3 regions of the Hydrogenophaga sp. SL48 genome follow, and region 2 is predicted to be linked to each of the others. Evidence: predicted binding sites of a transcription regulator. Region 2 holds the regulator's gene; each other region holds the start of a gene.
What was found. Region 2 encodes sigma-54, which starts transcription at its own class of promoters, with help from an activator protein. Its sites were predicted from a motif close to TGGCANGNAANCTGCTTT; they were not measured.

Region 1 (6,894 bases), 1.9 Mb from region 2:
TGATGCGCGGGGCGGCGCGGTTGAACCACTCGGGCACGGACAGCGGTGCGAGAAACGCGAGCAGGGCCTCGGGTGTCCAGTGGGCGGTCAGCAGGTTGCGCCGCTCCAGCGTGTGGCCGGCGGCCTGGAGCACCGCGCGCTGGCGCGCGTTGCCGCCGCAGCCGGGCTTTTCAAAGAAGGTGATGTGGCTCATGTGGGGCTTTCGCTGGGGGCGGGTTGGCGCGCGGGGCGCAGCAGGCGCAGGCATTCCAGGCTGGCGGCCATGTCGAGCGCGCTGAAATCGTCTTGCGTGCGCAGGCTGGCGTCGGCGCCGAGCGCAAGCAGCTGGCGCAGCACGGCGGCCTTGCCGCTGCTGGAGGCGTACATCAGCGCGGTGGCGCCGGTGGTGTTGGTCTGGTCGATGGGCACGCCTGCGCGCACCAGGCGCTGAATGCCCGAGAGATCGCCGTGCACGCAGGCCAGCCAGAGCGCGTTGTTGCCGTCGCGGTTGACCGCGTTGAGCGTGACGCCCTGTTGAAGCAGGGCGCTCACGGTGGCGGCGTCGCCGCGCCAGGCCGCGAGCATCAGGGGCGTGTTGCCGTGGGGGCCGCGCGCATCGGGATCGTCGAAGCCTTCGGCGCGCAGCCAGTCCGACAGCGCTTGCGCGGGTGGTTTGCGTGGCGGTGCGGGCGGAGGCGGTGGGGGCGCTGCAGGGGCTGGTGCGTTCTGCGCCGCGACCCATGCCGCCTGGCCACCGATGAGGTCGCGGACCTCGGTGAAACCGAAGTCGGCAAACATCTGAGCCCACGTCTGGCTGGCGTTGCCGTGGTGGCAGTAGATCAACACGGGGCGGGTGCGGGCGGTGCGCAGCAACAGGGTGTCCTGGTTGTCGCTGCAGAGCCGCACGGCACCGGGCCAGCCGTCGCGCTCATGGCTGGCGGCATCGCGCGCGTCGAGCAGCAGGGCGTTGGGGTGGGCCGCGCACCAGGGGCCGAGCTCGGCCACGGTGAGACGGCGGAAGACGCGTTGGCCTTTCATGGGCGGGGCTCCGGGCAGGGGGGGGTGCTGGCGATGTGTGCGTCCGTCGGGCCACGCGAGAGCGCGAGCAGGCCGCTGCACTGGTCGGTGATGTCCCTCACGGTCTGCGGCTTCAGGCGCTGCAGCCAGCGCCGGGGCAGGGCGGCCGCGCCGCAGCGCGCACCTGCCAGCATGCCGATCAGGGCGCCGGTGGTGTCGGCGTCGTCGCCCTGGTTCACGGTGGCGATCAGTGCTTCTTCGAAGTCGTTGTGCCGGGTGTAGAAGTGCAACACGGTCTGCACCGTGTCCACCACATAGGCCGTGGCGTGGCCGCGGTACGGTGCAAAGTTGAAGGCCGGGTGCTGCTCGATCCAGCGGTGAATCCAGAGCAGGCTGTCCACCTGGCTGGCGCCATCGATGAGCTGGCGCACAAGGTGGCCAAACCCCAGCGTGGCGGCGTCGGACAGCGGGTGGTGGTGCGTCAGCCGCGCCTGCGCGATGGACAGGCGCTCGAAGGCGGCGTCGTTGCCCAGCGTGGCCAGGGCGACGGGCAGGTTGCGCATCAGCGCGCCGTTGCCGCCGTCGCCTGCGTTGTACGGGCCGGAGAGACTGTGTTCGTGGAGGTAACGCAAGATGCCGCGCCGGCAGGTGTTGCCGATGTCCACCGGCTTGGCCTGGAACCACTTCACGAAGGCCTGGCCGATGGCGTGCACCAGTGCGTCGTCGCCCAGGGCGTGGGCCTGCTGGGCCTGCGGGCCGCCTCGCAGCAGGGCCTCACCGAGAGCCAGGCACATGGTGGTGTCGTCGGTGACCTGGCCGCGCGCGAGCTTGAGCCAGCCGCCGCCCACGATGTCGCGGTGCACGCCGTATTGCAGGGCGATCTCACGCGGGCGCATGAACTCCACCGTGGCGCCCAGCGCATCGCCGATGGCGAGACCCAGGTAGGCGCCGAGCACCTTGTCGAAGCGATCATTCATAACGCGCCACCACGTCGTAGTCGCCACCGAGGGCGATCACCTCCTGCTCGCCCTGCAGCACATGGCCCGGCAGCAGGCCGGGGAACACCAGCAGTTTGCTGCGCGGCACCAGCAGCTCGAACACCCAGTCGCCAAAACAAGAGGCGTCTTCGGGGCTGAGGCTGAAGGACACCACGTTGTTGAGCCGCACGCGGCACTGGCGCCCGCGCAGGGAACCGCTCAGCAGCTGCTCTTCCACCCGGTTGCTGCCGCGCCAGAGCCGCAGGTGGCGGCCCTGCATCTGAGGCGCTGGCAGCGGGAAACGGGCCAGCGCCCACTGGCAGAACTCGTACAGCAGGTCGAGCTGCTGGTGGATGTTGTTGCTGTGGTGGCGGCTGCTGGCTTTTTCTTCGAGGTAGGTGATCCAGGCCGGTGAAGGGAAGCGCGCCAGCGGCGCCTTGTGGAAGGTGGGCACGAGGCCGAAACGGCTTTCCACCCAGCCCTTGAGCACCGCACCGGCTGCGCCGTTGGCGTCCATGCCCCAGCCCTGCAGCAGGCGGCGCCAGCTGCCGCGCCAGCGCCGCTGCTCGGCCGTGCCCAGGCCGTCGAGTTCGTGCCGTTCCGGCGGGCGCAGGCCGAAGGCGATGGACAGGTGGTGCACAAAGACCTCGCGCGCTTCGGTCAGGTCGTTGCAGCGGTCCAGCAGCGCGAAGAGACCCGGCTGGGTCTCTCGCGTGCCGGCGATGTGCAGTTCGGGCGCACGCTGGTTGAAGCCCGCGCTGGCCAGCCAGGCCGTGGGCACCCCCACCAGGTTGGTGCTGGTCCAGCGTGGGGGCTGGTCAAGGCCTTCATCGCTCGCCACGGCCGGCTCAAGAGGAACAGATCAGACGGGGCGGTTTTCGTTCGGATTCCGCACGGGTCCCATCAGGGTCAAACCTTCGGCGTAGGTGATGGTGTCGAAAGTGACGTCGAACTTCAGCGCGGCGTCGGCGATGGCGTCGAGCTTGCCTGCGGTGTCCTTCTTCTTCAGGTCGTTCTTTTCCAGGTAGAACAGGTCGAGCAGCTCGTTGTAGACCGTGGCTTCGTCGATGGGCAGCACATAGAACATCGCGCCCTTGTACGGCACCTGGTACTTCTTCGAGAGGTCGATGTTGTTGCAGAACAGGAAGTACTTGCCGCCCGCGCTCAGCGTGTCGCCCAGCACCTCGGCCACGTCCTTCAGGTACTCGAAGCTCAGCAGGTAGCCGGCGAAGAACGAGAGGGTTCTTTCGCCCACGGCGCCCACCGCCATGGTCTGGCCGCAGAGCAACTCGGGCGGGCGGGCCTCGTCGGCCAGCTTGGGCGCGAAGCGCAGCGCGAGCTCACCGCGAAAGCCGACCCGGCCGTACTTGTTGGTGCTGCCCTTGAGCAAGGGGTTGAGCAGACGGCCCTCGCTGTCCAGGCGGGCAAACGCCGTGTCGTCGATCTCTTGGGTGGCCAGGGTGGCGGTCATGGAGCTTCCTTCGGGTTGGTGGCAGGGTTGATGGCAGGTTGTGCCGGGGGATTGGGGGTGTTGCGCATCCAGTCGGCGGTCTTGAAGAAGGCCGCCATCAGCACGCTGTGCAGGTCCGGGGGCACGCCGGTCTGCTGCATGGCCGCGGCCATGCAGGCGAGCCAGGCATCGCGCTGGGGCACGCCGATGGGAAAGGCCGCGTGGCGCATGCGCAGGCGCGGGTGGCCGCGCTGCGCCGTGTAGTCCTTGGGGCCGCCCAGCCACTCGGCCAGGTACAGCCGCAGCACGGCTTTCGTGTGGCCGAGGTCAGGCTCGTGCATGGCGCGGATGCCGGTGGCATCGGGCCGGCTGTCCATCTGGCTGTAGAAGGCGTTGACCAGGCGGTCCACCGCCGCCTGGCCACCGATCGCCTCGAAGTGCGAGGGCGGTGCCAACTGTGTGGTGGTGGGCGCGAGGGGCAGGTTCATGCCTCTCCAACAGCAATCAACGTACCAGGCGCATTTGCCGCGCGGCGGCCACCAAACGCGACACAAAGCCGCCGAAGCGACCCGTTGACGCGATGGGTGTGCGACGGATTTCGCCGTTTTGTCGGGAACAGGACAAAGCCCGGACGGGGCCCATCGCGAGCCTCAAAAAGTGCACTTTTCCCTCTGTAGAGGCCCTGTTTCAAGAGCGACAAAACAGGGGCCAAAACACATGGCACGGAAGCTGCAGAGAGGAGGCTGCGCGGACACCAGTCCGGCCGACGTGAACCTAGAGCAATAAGACCAACAGGCACGGAAGGCTGACCCAAAGTCGCGGCAACGCTTGCTTAGGTTCTTTAACTTTCCTGAATGGAGTACTGCAATGGCCAAACTTCGGCAAATCGCCTTTTACGGTAAAGGCGGCATCGGTAAATCGACCACTTCCCAGAACACCCTGGCTGCTCTGTCCGACCTCGGCCAGAAAATCCTGATCGTCGGCTGCGACCCCAAGGCCGACTCGACCCGCCTGATCCTGCACGCCAAGGCCCAGGACACCATCCTCTCGCTGGCCGCTGAAGCCGGTTCGGTGGAGGACCTGGAGCTCGAAGACGTGATGAAGATCGGCTACAAGGACATCCGCTGCGTCGAGTCCGGTGGCCCTGAGCCAGGCGTCGGCTGCGCTGGCCGCGGCGTGATCACCTCGATCAACTTCCTGGAAGAAAACGGCGCCTACGATGGCGTGGACTACGTGTCCTACGACGTGCTGGGTGACGTGGTGTGCGGCGGCTTCGCCATGCCCATCCGCGAAAACAAGGCGCAGGAAATCTACATCGTGATGTCGGGCGAGATGATGGCCATGTACGCGGCCAACAACATCTCCAAGGGCATCCTGAAGTACGCCAACTCGGGTGGTGTGCGCCTGGGTGGCCTGGTCTGCAACGAGCGCCAGACCGACAAGGAACTGGAACTGGCCGAAGCCCTCGCCGGCATGCTGGGCAGCAAGCTGATCCACTTCGTGCCGCGCGACAACATCGTGCAACACGCCGAGCTGCGCCGCATGACCGTGATCGAGTACGCCCCTGACTCCAAGCAGGCCGCCGAGTACCGCACCCTGGCTTCGAAGATCCACAACAACGCCGGCAACGGCACCATCCCCACCCCCATCACGATGGACCAGCTGGAAGACATGCTGATGGAGTTCGGGATCATGCAAGCGGTCGACGAGTCCGAAGTCGGCAAGGCCGCTGCGGCCGCTGCCGCCCTGGCCGCCGCAGCCTAAATGGCCACAAGTCCGATCCGCCTGGCGTGTGCCGGCGGGTCGGTCTTGACTCTCAAGCAAAACCAAACATCCATTGGAGTTACCCATGACTGCCACAGTTGAAGACCGCAAGGCCACGAACAAAGCCTTGATCGATGAAGTGCTGAAGGCCTATCCCGAAAAGATGGCCAAGCGCAGGGCGAAGCACCTGGGCTCGTTCGAAGAAGGCAAGCCGGACTGCGGCGTCAAGTCCAACATCAAGTCCCTGCCGGGCGTCATGACCATCCGCGGTTGTGCCTACGCCGGTTCCAAGGGCGTGGTGTGGGGCCCCATCAAGGACATGATCCACATCAGCCACGGTCCTGTGGGTTGTGGCCAGTACTCCTGGGCCGCCCGCCGCAACTACTACATCGGCACCACCGGCATCGACACCTTTGTCACGATGCAGTTCACCAGCGATTTCCAGGAAAAGGACATCGTGTTCGGTGGTGACAAGAAACTGGACAAGATCATCGACGAGATCCAGGAGCTGTTCCCCCTCAACAAGGGCATCTCGATCCAGTCGGAGTGCCCGATCGGCCTGATTGGAGACGACATCGAAGCCGTCTCCAAGAAGAAGAGCAAAGAGTACGAAGGCAAGACCATCGTGCCCGTGCGCTGCGAAGGTTTCCGTGGCGTGAGCCAGTCGCTCGGCCACCACCTGGCCAACGACGCGATCCGCGACTGGGTGTTCGACCGCACCGACCCGAACAAGCGCCCCGAGTTCGTCTCCACGCCCTACGACGTGGCCATCATTGGCGACTACAACATCGGTGGCGACGCCTGGTCCAGCCGCATCCTGCTCGAAGAAATGGGTCTGCGCGTGATCTCCCAGTGGTCCGGCGACGGCACCATCGCCGAGATCGAGAACACGCCCAAGGCCAAGCTCAACGTGCTGCACTGCTACCGCTCGATGAACTACATCAGCCGCCACATGGAAGAGAAGTACGGCATTCCATGGGTGGAATACAACTTCTTCGGCCCGACCATGATCGAGAAGAGCCTGCGTGAGATCGCCAGCCACTTCGACGACAGCATCAAGGCCAAGGCCGAAGAGGTCATCGCCAAGTACAAGCCGCTGATGCAGGCCGTGATCGACAAGTTCAAGCCGCGTCTGCAGGGCAAGAAGGTCATGTTGTTCGTGGGCGGTCTGCGTCCGCGCCACGTGATCGGCGCCTACGAAGACCTGGGCATGGACGTGGTCGGCACCGGCTACGAATTCGGCCACGGCGACGACTACCAGCGCACCACGCACTACGTCAAAGACGGCACGCTGATCTATGACGACGTGACCGGCTACGAGTTCGAGAAGTTCGTCGAGCAGGTGCAGCCCGACCTGGTCGGCTCGGGCATCAAGGAAAAGTACGTGTTCCAGAAGATGGGCGTGCCGTTCCGCCAGATGCACAGCTGGGACTACTCCGGCCCCTACCACGGCTACGACGGCTTCGCCATCTTCGCCCGCGACATGGACATGGCGATCAGCTCTCCGATCTGGGGTCTCACAAAAGCCCCCTGGAAAAAAGCAGCCTAAAGACCGTGGGCGGCCTGGCTTGTGCCGGTCGCCCGCTCCTTGAATTCTCAACATCCTCTGGAGAGCACCATGCCCCAATCAGCCGACAAGATCCTCGACCACGAACTGCTGTTCCGTGAGCCCGAGTACCAGGACATCTTCCGCACCAAGAAAGCGGA
Region 2 (6,894 bases):
GGCCACGGTCGCCAGGCCGCGCTGGGCGACGCCATCTGCAGCCTGTACCAGACCCAGGGCTGGGACGTGCACCGCGAGTTCTATTACAACGACGCGGGCGTGCAGATCGGCACCCTGGCCCATTCCACGCAACTGCGTGTCAACGGCTTCAAGCCGGGTGACGAATGCTGGCCGACCGACCCCGAGAACCCGGCCAGCAAGGGGTTCTACAACGGCGACTACATCCAGGACATCGCCAACGATTTCCTGGCGAAGAAGACCGTCAAGTCCGACGACCGCGAGTTCACCGCCAGCGGCGACGCGCAAGACCTCGACGGCATGCGCCAGTTCGCGGTGGCCTACCTGCGCCACGAGCAGGACCTGGACCTGCAGGCCTTTGCCGTCAAGTTCGACCACTACTACCTGGAGTCCAGCCTGTACACCAGCGGCCGCGTGGACGCGACGGTGAAGAAACTCGTGGACGCCGGCAAAACCTACGAGCTCGACGGCGCGCTGTGGCTCAAGTCCACCGAGTACGGCGACGACAAGGACCGCGTCATGCGCAAGGGCGACGGCACCTACACCTACTTCGTGCCCGACGTGGCCTACCACATCGCCAAGTGGGAGCGCGGTTTCACCAAGGTCATCAACATCCAGGGCACCGACCACCACGGCACCATTGCGCGCGTGCGCGCCGGCTTGCAGGCCGCTGGCGTGGGCATCCCCCAGGGCTACCCCGACTACGTGCTGCACACCATGGTGCGTGTGGTGCGCGGCGGCGAAGAGGTGAAGATCAGCAAGCGCGCCGGCAGCTACGTGACCCTGCGCGACCTGATCGAATGGACCAGCAAGGACGCGGTGCGTTTCTTCCTGCTCAGCCGCAAGCCCGACACCGAATACACCTTCGACGTTGACCTGGCCGTGCAGAAGAACAACGACAACCCGGTGTATTACGTGCAGTACGCCCACGCGCGCATCTGCTCCGTGCTCGCGGCCTGGGGCGGCGATGTGGCGACGCTGAAGGACGTGGACCTCGCGCCGCTGGACAGCCCGGCGGCACAGGCGCTCATGCTGTTGCTGGCCAAGTACCCGGCCATGCTCAGCGACGCCGCACGCGACTTCGCGCCGCACGACGTGACCTTCTACCTGCGCGAACTGGCCGCGAGTTACCACAGCTACTACGACGCCGAGCGCATCCTGGTGGACGACGAGGCCGTGAAAAAGGCCCGTCTGGCGCTGGTCGCTGCCACCGCGCAGGTATTGCACAATGGTTTGGCGGTGCTCGGCGTGAGCGCACCGCAAAAGATGTGAATTGAAAGCACCCATGAAACTTCAAGCTACGCAGGCGAGAAAGCACCACGGCGGCACCCTCACGGGTTTCGTGGTCGGCCTGCTCGTCGGTCTGGGCGTGGCCCTGTCGGTGGCGGTGTACGTCACCCGCGTGCCCGTGCCGTTCGTGGACCGGGGCGTGTCGCGCAAACCGGCGCAGGACGCGGCCGAGGCCGAACGCAACAAGGGCTGGAACCCGAACGCTGGCCTGGCGGGCAAACCCGCGCCGTTGCCTGAGCCCCCTGTGGCGCCGCAGCCGTCCACCCCCGAGCAGACGCCACCCGACAAGGACGCGAGCGCCACCAAGACCGATCCGGCCAAACCCGGCGCCACCAAACCCGCCGATGCGGCCACGGCCAAGCCCGAAGCCGATCCGCTGGGTGATCTCATGAAGTCCAAGACCGGGGCTGCCGCCGACCCGGCTGCGGCGGGCGCCGATCCGTTCGCGTATTTCGTCCAGGCCGGGGCCTTCAGGTCACCCGAAGAGGCGCAGGCCCAGAAGGCGCGCCTGGCGATGCTGGGCATGGACGCCAGCGTCAGCGAGCGCGAGCAGGCGGGGCGCACCGTCTACCGTGTGCGCATGGGCCCCTTCGGCCAGAAGTCGATGGCCGACGCCACCCGCGAGCAGCTGGAGGTCAACGGGGTGGAGGCCGCGCTGGTGCGCGTGCAACGCTGACGCTGGTGCTGCCGGCTCACGGAACTTTTCGCTTTGGACACAGCCCCAACACACCCTTTCAAGGAGTTTGACCACATGGACCGTCGAGTTTTTTCCCGCAGCCTGTTCTCTGTCGGCGCCGCCGCAGCGGCCGGCATGAGTTTGACGCCCGCGCTCGCCCAGCGCGTCGCGTTCCAGGAGGGCAAGGACTTTGTGCGCCTGGCCAAGCCCGCGCTGACCGAATCGCCCGCAGGGCAGGTCGAGGTGGTGGAGTTCTTTGCCTACAGCTGCATCCACTGCTTCAACTTCGAGCCGGTCTTCAACGAATGGGTCAAACGCAAACCGGCCCACGTCAACGTGCGTCGCATGCCGGTGGCCTTCAACCAGAACTTCGTGCCGATGCAGCGCCTGTATTTCACGCTGGAAGCCATGGGCCTGGTCGACAAGCTGCACGAGAAGGTGTTCAAGGCGATCCACGAAGAGCGCCTGCCGCTGACCACCGCACCGGCCATCCTGGCCTGGGTGGAAAAGCAGGGCGTGAACCGCGACCAGTTCACCGGCATCTTCAACGGTGCCGCGGCCAAGCTGGGTGAAAAGGCGATCGGTCTTCAGGACGCCTACCAGGTCGAAGGCACGCCCGCACTGGGCGTCGCCGGGCGCTTCTACGTGGGCGGCCAGGGTCCACGCACCCTGCTGGTCGCCGACACGCTGATCGCCGAGGTTCGCAAGGGCTGAGCTTTTCGGTCCACGCGCACAAGGCCCGCTGTCTGCGGGCCTTGTGCTTTCAGGTGGGGAACAAACTCACGCCGAGGCAGCGAAACGTGTTTTGCACCGCTACAATGAATGCAAGATTTGTGCCCTCCCCAAAGCCATGCCCCAACACACCACGCCCCACCGTCCTTCTGCCTGGTTGTTTGTCGCGGTCCTCGCGCTGACGCTGTCCTCCGCTGCCCGGGCGGAAAAAGCCGACAAAGACAAACCCATGAACGTGGAGGCCGACGCCCTGCGCTACGAAGACACGCGCCAGACCAGCGTGTTCACGGGCAACGTCGTGCTGACCAAGGGCACCATCGTCATGCGCGGCGCCAAGATGGATGTGCGTCAGGATCCCCAGGGCAGCCAGTACGGTCTGCTGGTGGGCACCCCAGAGAAGCCCGGGTTCTTTCGCCAGAAGCGTGAGGGACTGGACGAGTGGATCGAAGGGGAGGGAGATCGCATCGAATACGACAGCAAGGCCGAAACCGTGCTGTTCACCGGACGGGCCGTGTTGCGGCGTTACCGTGGCACCCAGCTCAACGACGAAAGCGTGGGCAGCCAGATCCTCTACAACAGCCTGACCGAGGTGTTCACGGTCAAGGGTGGCGACACCAACCGAACCGCCGCCAACCCGACCGGCCGCGTGCGCGCCATGCTCACGCCGATTCCGGACGCACCGGCCGCCAATGTGCCCGCGCCTGTGCCCACCGATCCAGCCAAGCTGCGTCCCAGCAGCAAGATCACCGAGCCTCGCAAGTGACGGGGACCGTCTCCAGCCCACAGGGTGGGATGGCGTCGAACAGCCGCCTGGAAGTTCGGGGTCTCAAGAAGTCCTATGGCAGCCGCAAGGTGGTCAAGGACGTGTCGCTGTCGGTGGACAAGGGCGAGGTCGTGGGGCTGCTCGGCCCCAACGGCGCGGGGAAAACCACCTCGTTCTACATGATCGTGGGCCTGCTGCGCGCGGACGGCGGTGAGATTCTGCTCGACGGACGGCGCATCGAATCCCTGCCCATCCACCGCCGTGCCCGCCTCGGCCTGGGGTACCTGCCGCAAGAAGCGTCGATCTTCCGCAAACTCACGGTCGCGCAGAACGTGCGCGCCGTGCTGGAGCTGCAGCACGGGCCTGACGGCCAGCCGCTGCGTGAATCCGAGATCAACAGCCGGCTCGACGAACTGCTCAAGGACCTGCGGGTGGACCACCTGCGCGACTCGCCCGCGCCGTCCTTGTCGGGCGGCGAGCGCCGGCGCGTCGAGATCGCGCGTGCGCTGGCCACGCGGCCCCGCTTCATCCTGCTCGACGAACCCTTCGCCGGCATCGACCCGATCGCGGTGCTGGAGATCCAGCACATCATCGGTTTTCTGAAGGCGCGCGGCATCGGCGTGCTGATCACCGACCACAACGTGCGCGAAACGCTGGGCATCTGCGACCACGCGTTCATCATCAGCGACGGCCACGTGCTGGCCAGCGGCACGTCCGCCGAGATCGTCGAAAACGCCGAGGTGCGCCGCGTGTACCTCGGCGAAAACTTCCGCATGTGAGCATGACCCCCACGCTCCTCACTTCGTGTGGTTCGCTGCCCCCCAAGGGGGCTGATTCGCCTTGGGGCGGCCCGGCGGCGAATCGTTTTTCCGAGCAAGCGGGACAGGCCCTGTGAAACAAGGTCTGTCGCTGCGCGTCTCGCAGCACCTCGCACTCACCCCCCAGCTGCAGCAGTCGATCCGGCTGCTTCAGCTGTCCACGCTGGAGATGGCCCAGGAGGTCGAGCAGATGCTCGACGAAAACCCGTTCCTGGAACGCGGCGAAGAAACGGCCGAGCGCGAAGACTTTGGCCTGGCGCAGACCGATGCGCCGGTCAGCGTGGCCGAGCAGATCGCCGACGCGGCCTCGCCCGTGGATGAATTCCCGGTGGCTGCCACCGAGTTCGACAGCCGCGTGTCCAGCACCGACAGCGCGCCGTCCGAGAGCGCACCCGCCGACGATCTGGAAAGCCGGCTCGAAGGCGCCAGCCCGGTCGAAGAGAGCTGGGAAGGCGACGGCACCGTCGAAATGGCGCCCGATGACAGCGAGTGGGGCGGCGACGCCCCGGCGCGCAACAACAGCTCCTCCGGCGAAGACGACGAAACCGCCAGCGCGGCCGATCTGGCGCGTGTGCCCGTGAGCCTGCAGGACCACCTGCACGAGCAGGCGCGCTGCCTGCGCCTCTCCGACGAAGACCGCGCCGCCCTGTATTTCCTGATCGAGTCGCTCAACGACGACGGGTACCTCGAAGACCGCATGACCGACCTGGCGCGGGCCTGGTGGCAGCTGTCGGCCTCGCCCGTGTCCCACGCCGAGCCGGCGTTCGAGGTCATCGAGGCCATTGAGGGCCGCCTCAACACCGCGCTGCAATGGCTGCAGCAGATGGAGCCTGCCGGTGTCGGCGCGCGCGACCTGGGCGAATGCCTGCGCCTGCAGATCCTGGAGATGCGCAATTCGCCGGCCGCCCGCGCGGCGCTCGCCATCTGTGGCCAGCCGCTGGAGCTGATGGCCAAGCGCGATGTGAAGCGCCTTTGCGGCCTCTGCAGCCTGGACGACGAGACGGTGCGCTCGGGGCTGTCGCTGATTGCACGGCTGGAACCCAAGCCGGGCCGCCGCTTCGTGGACGTGGAGCGCAACGTGGTCGTGCCCGACGTGATCGTCACGCGCGCCGGTCGCGGCTTCAAGGTGTCGCTCAATGCCGAGGTCATGCCGCGCCTGCGCGTGCACGACGTCTACGCCAACGCCATGCGCGGCAACCGCGGGGGCCGTGACAACGGCGGCGAGGCCGGTCACGCTGCCATGCAGCAGCGCCTGCAGGAAGCGCGCTGGTTCATCAAGAACATCCAGCAGCGCTTCGACACCATCCTGCGCGTCTCCAGCGCCATCGTCGAGCGCCAGCGCAACTTCTTCATGCACGGCGAACTCGCCATGCGCCCGCTGGTGCTGCGCGAGATCGCCGACGAGCTGGGCCTGCACGAATCCACCATCAGCCGCGTGACCACCGCCAAGTACATGTCCACGCCGTTCGGCACCTACGAGCTGAAGTATTTCTTCGGCTCCAGCCTCGGCACCGAGACCGGTGGCAACGCGTCGAGCACCGCGGTGCGTGCGCTGCTCAAGCAGTTCATCGCGGCCGAAGAGGCGGCCAAGCCGCTCTCCGACAACCAGCTTTCCGACCTGCTCAAGGAGCAGGGCATCGAGTGCGCGCGCCGCACCGTGGCCAAGTACCGCGAAGCGCTGCGCATCGCGCCGGCGAATTTGCGCAAGGCGCTGTGAACACCCCCTGCGCCGCTTCGCGTCTCCCCCCTCAAGGGGGGCCGCACCCGCGGCTTGGCAAAGCCAGTTCCGTGGTGCGTGCTGGAAACGGGCGCGCGTGATCGCCACCTGCGGACGCACCCGCGCTCAACATCTGTACTTCCTGTGAACCAACTCAAACTCTTCCTCCCCTGCGCCGCCGGCGTCGAGGACATGCTGGCCGACGAGGTGCAGCGCATCACCAGCGAGCCGCTGGCCTTCAAGGCGCGTGGCGGTGTGGGCGTCAAGGCCTCGTGGCGCGATGCCATGCGCCTGAACCTGCACAGCCGACTCTCTCAACGGGTCTTGGTGCAGCTGTGGCACGGCGGCTACCGCAGCGAGCAGGACTTGTACAACGCGGCTGGCGAGATCGCCTGGGAAATCTGGTTCACGCCGAAGCAGACCATCAAGGTCGAGATCACGGCGCAGCACAGCCCGCTCACCAGCCTCAACTTCGCTGCACTGAAGATCAAGGACGCGATCTGCGACCGCTTCCGCGACAAACGCGGCGAACGCCCCAGCGTGGACACCACCTGGCCCGACGTGCGCATCTACGCCCACCTCACCACCGAAGAGCTCACGCTCTACATCGACACCTCGGGCGAGCCGCTGTTCAAGCGCGGCTGGCGCGAAGACAAGGGCGACGCGCCGCTGAAGGAAACCCTGGCCGCGGCCATGATCGCCGCCACCGGCTGGAACGGCGGCGCCGCCGACTCGCTGGACGCCATCACCCCGCTGTACGACCCATGCTGCGGCAGCGGCACGGTGGTGATCGAGGCCGCGCAGATCGCGCTCAACATCCCGCCGGGCATGTTGCGCCGCTTCGCGTTTGAAAAGATGCTGCCCTTCCAGCCCCACGTGT
Region 3 (6,894 bases), 2.2 Mb from region 2:
TGGGCCACCAGCGAGCCCACGGGCACGCCGGGCGGGGCTGTGACGATGCGGTCTTTGATCTGTTCGGCGATGCCCCAGCGCTCGAACAGTTTGGCCAGTTGCACGCCGCTGGGGCCGGTGGAATAGCCCAGGGTGCGCGCGGCGAGCACGGCCTGTTTCACGGCGGCTTCGCTGGCGATGTCGGGGTGCGGCGCGCCGCTGCGCACGGCCAGCGCCACGCCGGAGCGCACCACGTCCACGGTGCTGCCGGCCACCACCTTGCCGTCGGTGGTGAGCTGGGCCACCGCGTTGGACGCGAGCGCCACGATGTCGAAGGCCTCGCCGGCCCGCACCCGTTTGGCGGCGTCCACACCGCCCACGGATTCGAGTTCGATCACCGCGTCCGGGTGCGCCTGCCGGTAGAGGGCGATCAGGTCGGCCAGCACCTGCTTGGTGGCCATGGAAGAAATGATGCGGATGGGGGACGCCATGCGGGCAGCTCCGGGAGTGCAAGGGGTTGGAACGCGCGCCGCAGCGGCGCGGCGCGAACCCGTGCAATTTAACCGCAAGCCAACGGCGCGGTATTCCTCAGGCTGCGCGCGCGCGCCCGCCTTTCTCCGCCCAGGTGCGCGTCCACCGCACCTGCATGGTGCGCATCACGCCCAGCATCAGCACCGAGAAGATCGCCATGATCACGAAGCCGGAGAGGAAGCTGTCGGTGTGCTGCTTGGATTGGCCCATCATGGCCGGCACCAGGCCGCCGCCGAGCGCGCCGATCTCGCCGATCATCGAGCCGGCCACGGCGGTGGACATGGGCCAGCGCAGCGGCACCAGCTGGAACAGCGCGCCGTTGCCCGCGCCCAGCGCGGCGAAGCAGACGATGAGCAGCAGCGTGGTCAGCACGATGGAGTGCGACGACAGGCCCACGCCCACCAGCGCGACCGACACCACGACCAGCACCACGGTCAGCGTGTTCACGCCGCCCCAGTGGTCGGAAATCCAGCCGCCGAAGATGCGCACCACGGCGCCCATCAGCGCGGCCAGCATGGTGAGCTGACCGGCCTGCACCTTGCTCACGCCGAACTGGTCGTAGTAGTAGGTGGGCAAAAAGGTGGTGATGCCGATGAAGCCGCCGAAGGTGACGACGTAGATCAGGCTGAACACCCAGCCGTCTTTTTCCAGCAGGCAGGCCAGGTGCTCGCGCATGCTGGCGTGCACGTCGCGGTCGGGCGGCTCCTTGGCCATGAAGGCCACCACCAGCATGGGCACGATGGAAGCGAGGGCGGCGAAGCCGTACACCGTCTGCCAGCCGTAGGCCTGCGCGAGCGGCGGGGCCAGCAGCGCGGCGATGGCGGTGCCGGCGTTGCCCGCGCCCACCAGACCCATGGCCAGGCCCTTGTATTTCGGCGGGTACCAGCCCGAGCCCAGCGACATGGCCACACCGAAGCTGGCACCGGCCACGCCCAGCAGCAGCGCCATCTTGAGCATGTCGTCGTAGGTCTGCACGAAGAAGTAGCCGTACGACATCGTGACCGTGATCAGCGCCAGCTCGACCAGCGTGGCGGTCTTGCGACCCACGTACTGCGCGAGCAGGCCGAGCGGGAAGCGCATGACGGCGCCGGCCACGATGGGGATCGACAGCAGCAGGCCCTTCTGCGCGGCCGTGAGGTTGAACTCCTCGCTGATGAAGGGCGCCATGGCGCCGTTCATGACCCAGATCACGAACGAGAACGTGAGGTAGAAAAACGCTGCAAACAGCGTCGGTGTGTGCCCGCTTTTCAGGAACGTACGGAAGCCCGCCATGGCGTGGACCTTTGTGAGAGAGGTGGGGTGGGAAGTGGAGCCCTCGCAGCGGCGCCCATGGCCGAGGCAGGCCAGAGGGATGCGCAAGGGGCGCACCGGTCGGCCGGAATCGGCGACAGGATGCAGCACAAGAGGCCTTCGTCAGCCTCTGCGGATATTCAGCAATATCCATGCCCGATCAAGGGGCGGTTGGCGGGGCACGGAGGACCCGCCATGCACCATGCCTGTGTCGTCCACCGCCCGCGGCACCAACAAAAAAGGGGCATGCCCTGAGACATGCCCCTTTTTGGGGTTGGCCGCGCGCTGGTCAAGCTGCCTTTTCGACGTGCGCCTGGCGCGTGTAGAGAAAGTCGATGACCGCTTTTCTGTGGTGCTGGTACTGCGGGTCGTCGGCCAGGGCCACGCGGTGGCGCGGGCGTGGCAGGTCCACGTGCAGCACCTCGCCGATGGTGGCGGCGGGCCCATTGGTCATCATCACGATCTTGTCGGACAGCAGCACGGCTTCGTCCACGTCGTGCGTGACCATGACCACGGTGGCCTGCGTGGCCGCCACGATCTCCAGCAGCTCATCCTGCAGCTTGGCGCGGGTCAGCGCGTCGAGCGCGCCGAAGGGTTCGTCCATCAGCAGCACCTTGGGCTCCATCGACAGCGCCCGGGCAATGCCCACGCGCTGCTTCATGCCACCCGAGATTTCGCCGGGGCGCTTCTGTGCGGCGGGCGTGAGACCCACCAGGGCCAGCGCGGCTTCGGTGCGGGCCTTCAGCTGGGCCTTGCTTTCGGTGGCGGCGAACACGCGTTCCACCGCGAGATACACGTTCTCAAAACACGTGAGCCAGGGCAGCAGCGAGTGGTTCTGGAACACCACCGCGCGCTCGGGGCCGGGGCCGGCGATCTCGCGGTCGGCGCAGAGCAGCACGCCGTGGGTGGGCGTGGTCAGGCCGGCGATCAGGTTGAGCAGCGTGGACTTGCCGCAACCCGAGTGGCCGATCAGCGCCACGAACTCACCCTTGGCCACCGTGAGGTTGATCTCGCGCAGCGCGGGGAAATTGCCCTTCTTGGTCTTGAAGGTCTGCTCGACGTTCTGGATGTCGATGTACTTGGCGTCGTTGCTGTTGCTCATGACTTGACTTCCTCGAACGTGAACAGGGTGGCGATCTTGATGAGCGCGAATTCGAGCAGCAGGCCGACGATGCCGATGACGAAGATCGCGATGATGATGGAGGAGACGTTGAGGTTGTTCCACTCGTCCCAGACCCAGAAGCCGATGCCCACGCCGCCGGTCAGCATCTCGGCCGCGACGATCACCAGCCAGGCCGTGCCCACCGCCAGGCGCACGCCGGTCAGCAGGTAGGGCAGCACGGCGGGGAACAGGATCTTGGTGAAGATCTTCCACTCGCTCAGGTTGAGCACACGGGCCACGTTCATGTAGTCCTGCGGCACACGCTGCACGCCCACCGCGGTGTTGATGATCATGGGCCAGATCGAGCAGATGAAGATGGTCCAGATGGCGGCCGGGTCGGCGCCCTTGAACACCAGCAGACCGATGGGCAGCCAGGCCAGCGGCGACACCGGGCGCAGCAGGCTGATGAGCGGGTTGAACATGCGGCTCAGGAACTCGAAGCGGCCGATGGCGAAGCCGGCGGGAATGCCGACCGCTGCGGCCAGGCCGAAGCCGATGGCCACGCGCTTGAGCGAGGCCAGCACGTTCCAGCCCACGCCCTGGTCGTTGGGGCCGTTGCTGTAAAACGGGTCGGAGAACACCTGCACCGCCTGCGCCCAGGTCTCGGCGGGTTTGGGGATGCCGCTGTTGCCGGTGCTGGCGATCAGTTGCCAGAGCAGCACCAGGCAGGCCAGCCCCAACACGGGTGGCAGCACCGCCATCCACACGCCCCGGAAGTCGCGGCTGGCGGCCGAGGGGCGGGCGCTGACCGCGGGCGTCGCAGGCGCTTCGGTTTTGGGTTTGCTCATGGCTTTGCCCATCGGTGAGTGGGAGCTGGTGACCGGCGGTGCCGAAGCCTCCAGCGGTGAATGAAAAACGGCGCTGACCATGGTTTTTCCTTAGAAGTGAAACAACGAGGGGCGAAATGTCTTAAGCCGGGAACGCCGCGGAACTGGCTTTGCCAGGCCGCCAGCGTTGCCCCCTTGAGGGGGTCGCGCGCAGCGCGGCGGGGGTGGGTCAAGCCTTGATGCGGAACGCATCGGCGTACTTCGCCGGGTCCTTGCCGTCCCAGACCACGCCGTCCATCATCTTCACGCTGCGCATGTCCGACTTGGGCAGCGGCGTCTTGCTGGCGCTGGCGGCTTCCTTGTAGACGTCGATGCGGTTGACCTTCTTGGCCACGGCCAGGTAGTCGGGGTGGGTCTTCATCAGGCCCCAGCGCTTGTGCTGGGTCATGAACCACATGCCGTCGCTCAGGTAGGGGAAGTTCACCGAGCCGTCGTTGTAGAACTTCATGTGGTTCGGGTCGTCCCAGGTCTTGCCCATGCCGTTCTGGTAGCGGCCCAGGATGCGCTGGTTGATCGCGTCCACGCCGGTGTTCACATAGGCGCGCTGGGCGATGGTCTCGGCCATCTTGTTCTTGTTCTGCAGGCCGGCGTCGATCCACTTGCTGGCTTCCAGGATCGCGGCGGTCACGGCGCGCGCGGTGTTGGGGTTCTTGGCGACGAAGTCGGCCGTGGTGCCCAGCACCTTCTCGGGGTGGTCTTTCCAGATGTCCTGCGTGGTGTTGGCGGTGATGCCGATGCCGTCCATGATGGCGCGGTGGTTCCAGGGCTCACCCACGCAGAAACCGTCCATGTTGCCCACGCGCATGTTGGCCACCATCTGCGGCGGGGGCACCACGATGGCGCGCGTGTCCTTGAACGGGTCGATGCCGGCGCTGGCCAGCCAGTAGTAGAGCCACATGGCGTGGGTGCCGGTGGGGAAGGTCTGGGCGAAGGTGTATTCGCGCTTTTCGGCGGCCATCAGCTTGGCGAGCGAGGGGCCGTCCACGGCGCCCTTGTCGGCGAGCTTTTTCGACAGCGTGATGGCCTGGCCGTTGTGGTTCAGGTTCATCAGCACGGCCATGTCTTTCTGCGGGCCCGAGGTGCCGAGCTGCAGGCCGTAGACCAGGCCGTAGAGCACGTGCGCCATGTCGAGCTCGCCATTGACCAGCTTGTCGCGCACGCCGGCCCAGCTGGCTTCCTTGGTGGGCACGATGGTCACGCCGTACTTCTTGTCGAAACCGAGGACGTTGGCCATCACCACGCTGGCGCAGTCGGTCAGCGGGATGAAGCCGATCTTGACCTCGGTCTTCTCCGGCGCGTCGGAGCCGGCGGCCCAGACGCCGCTGTGGCCCAGGGTGGAGAAGAAGGTGGCGGTGGCCGCACCCTTCTTGATGAAGTCGCGGCGCGAGGCGCTGGCCGGGGCCGGTGCTTCGGGCGTGGCGGCCACGGTGGGGGGTGTGGTGCTTGAGGTCATGTCCAACTCCTTGCTGATGAATAAATCGAAAAAATCGGTGGCCAAAAACAAAACGGCGCCCATTTCCAGCCCAGCGTGATGGGGCTTGAAATGGACGCCGTTGTCCTGTGTCTCGGGAGACTGCGGGGTTTGTGCCGCCATTGGCACAGGTCCCGTTGAGAGGATCTAAGCAGGGAGCGTGCCAGGCCTCGGTGGGTGGCCCGGTGCGGTCGGAAGATGCTTGATATTCAAGGGAAAAACGGGCTTTGGCCCGGGGGCCGGGCGCCGCGCGAGCCTGGTGGCGGTGGCGAGGTGGGGCGGTGCTCCAGGCTTCAGCTTGGTGCGCCGCAGGGGCGGGGCACAGGTTTTGTGCGCCGCAACACCCCGGCGCCGGTCGCCCCCGGTCAGCGCCGCCGTTCGGGCAGCACCTCGGCCATGGACAGCACCGCTTCGGCCACGTCGATCAGGCGGCGGTTCTGGTTCATGGCCATCTGGCGCAGGGTCTTGTGGGCCTCGGCCTCGCTGAGGTTGCGGTGCGCCATCAGCAGGCCCTTGGCGCGCTCGACCAGCTTGCGCTCGTTGAGGCTGGCGCGCACGGTGTCGAGCTCGTCGCTGATGGCCTGCAGGCGGCGCGCCTGGTCCTGCACCAGGTCGAGGATGGAGCGGTCGAGCTGGTGGCCGTAACCCTGCGTCGGGTGGCTGCCGGCCACGTGGTCGGGCACCGGGTGCTGGAAGAACGAGAGCGGATCGGCCGGCTGGGTGGCGTCGGGGTCGAGGCCCTCGAACGCCAGCAGCTCGTCCAGCGCGGCCTGGGTCTTGTGTTCGCACAGCCGCTGCAGGCTGTGGGCGAGCCGGTCTTCCACCGTCTTCATGCGGTCCATGCGCACGCTGCAGCAGTCGAACCAGGGCTGGCTCTGGTTGGCGTCGAGCGGGCTGCCGTCGGTGGCGGTGCAGAGCACGCGGCGCATGCGCTCCAACTCGGCGCGGGCGGCCATGGTGTCGCGGTCGGCCGTGGCCCAGAGCGTGGCGAGTTCGTCGCTGGCGAACTCCTTGAACACCTGCAGGCAGCGTTCCTGCGAATCGATCAGGTGCAGCAGGCGCTGCTGCTCGGCGCTCTCGGCGCGTCCGCTGGCGTAGAGCGCCGAGCCCGCGGCGCGTTCCTGGCCGGCGAACTCCTTGCCCTGCATGAAGTTGAACAAGGCCACCAGCTGACGCGAGATGGTCGGGTCGCTGGCGCTGTCGGCGGCCTCGAACACCACCGCCAGCAGGCCGGCGATCAGGCGCACATAGGCCTCGGTGGCCTGGCGCGCCGTCCAGGCCTGGGTGTCCACTTGCTCGCGCAGCGCGGGCAGGGCGTCGAGCCCCTGCAGCACGTAGGCGATGCGGCTGAACAGGCGCGCGCCGTGGCCGAGGTGGGCGTCGAGGTTGGCGAAACAGCGGCGCAGCTCGGTCTCTGTGGCCTGGCACTCGGTGATCTGCTGCTGGCGCGGTTCGGCGAAGCGGCTGCCCTGCGAGGCGAGGAACAGGTTGGACAGGCCGCGCTCGCGCTGCAGGCCGTGCACCAGCCGGCCGGTCACGTTCACCAGCGCGCTGGTGAGCGCGAGCTGGCGCAGGGCGTCGATTTCGCAGCGCTTGGCGGCGATCAGGAAATTGAGTCCCGATTTCAGGGACGA

Region 1: a site for sigma-54 is predicted at 4,142-4,159, ahead of nifH (nitrogenase iron protein). Genes of this name have one in related genera too.
Region 3: a site for sigma-54 is predicted at 5,409-5,426, ahead of IM738_RS13650 (CmpA/NrtA family ABC transporter substrate-binding protein). Genes of this name have one in related genera too.

Annotation. Positions count from the first base shown of each region.
Region 1 is NZ_CP063400.1:1,611,644-1,618,537, forward strand. Features, by position in the region: gene IM738_RS07780 (ArsC/Spx/MgsR family protein) at 1-193, opposite strand, end outside; gene IM738_RS07785 (ankyrin repeat domain-containing protein) at 190-1,017, opposite strand; gene draG (ADP-ribosyl-[dinitrogen reductase] hydrolase) at 1,014-1,973, opposite strand; gene IM738_RS07795 (NAD(+)--dinitrogen-reductase ADP-D-ribosyltransferase) at 1,966-2,814, opposite strand; gene IM738_RS07800 (hypothetical protein) at 2,836-3,444, opposite strand; gene IM738_RS07805 (group II truncated hemoglobin) at 3,441-3,911, opposite strand; gene nifH (nitrogenase iron protein) at 4,291-5,187, shown strand; gene nifD (nitrogenase molybdenum-iron protein alpha chain) at 5,273-6,736, shown strand; gene nifK (nitrogenase molybdenum-iron protein subunit beta) at 6,806-6,894, shown strand, end outside.
Region 2 is NZ_CP063400.1:5,096,765-5,103,658, forward strand. Features, by position in the region: gene argS (arginine--tRNA ligase) at 1-1,290, shown strand, start outside; gene IM738_RS24270 (SPOR domain-containing protein) at 1,304-1,984, shown strand; gene IM738_RS24275 (thiol:disulfide interchange protein DsbA/DsbL) at 2,060-2,698, shown strand; gene lptA (lipopolysaccharide transport periplasmic protein LptA) at 2,835-3,479, shown strand; gene lptB (LPS export ABC transporter ATP-binding protein) at 3,509-4,258, shown strand; gene rpoN (RNA polymerase factor sigma-54) at 4,371-6,014, shown strand; gene IM738_RS24295 (THUMP domain-containing class I SAM-dependent RNA methyltransferase) at 6,159-6,894, shown strand, end outside.
Region 3 is NZ_CP063400.1:2,883,620-2,890,513, reverse strand. Features, by position in the region: gene IM738_RS13670 (substrate-binding domain-containing protein) at 1-470, opposite strand, end outside; gene IM738_RS13665 (MFS transporter) at 568-1,782, opposite strand; gene IM738_RS13660 (ABC transporter ATP-binding protein) at 2,090-2,902, opposite strand; gene ntrB (nitrate ABC transporter permease) at 2,899-3,831, opposite strand; gene IM738_RS13650 (CmpA/NrtA family ABC transporter substrate-binding protein) at 3,959-5,242, opposite strand; gene IM738_RS13645 (nitrate regulatory protein) at 5,626-6,888, opposite strand.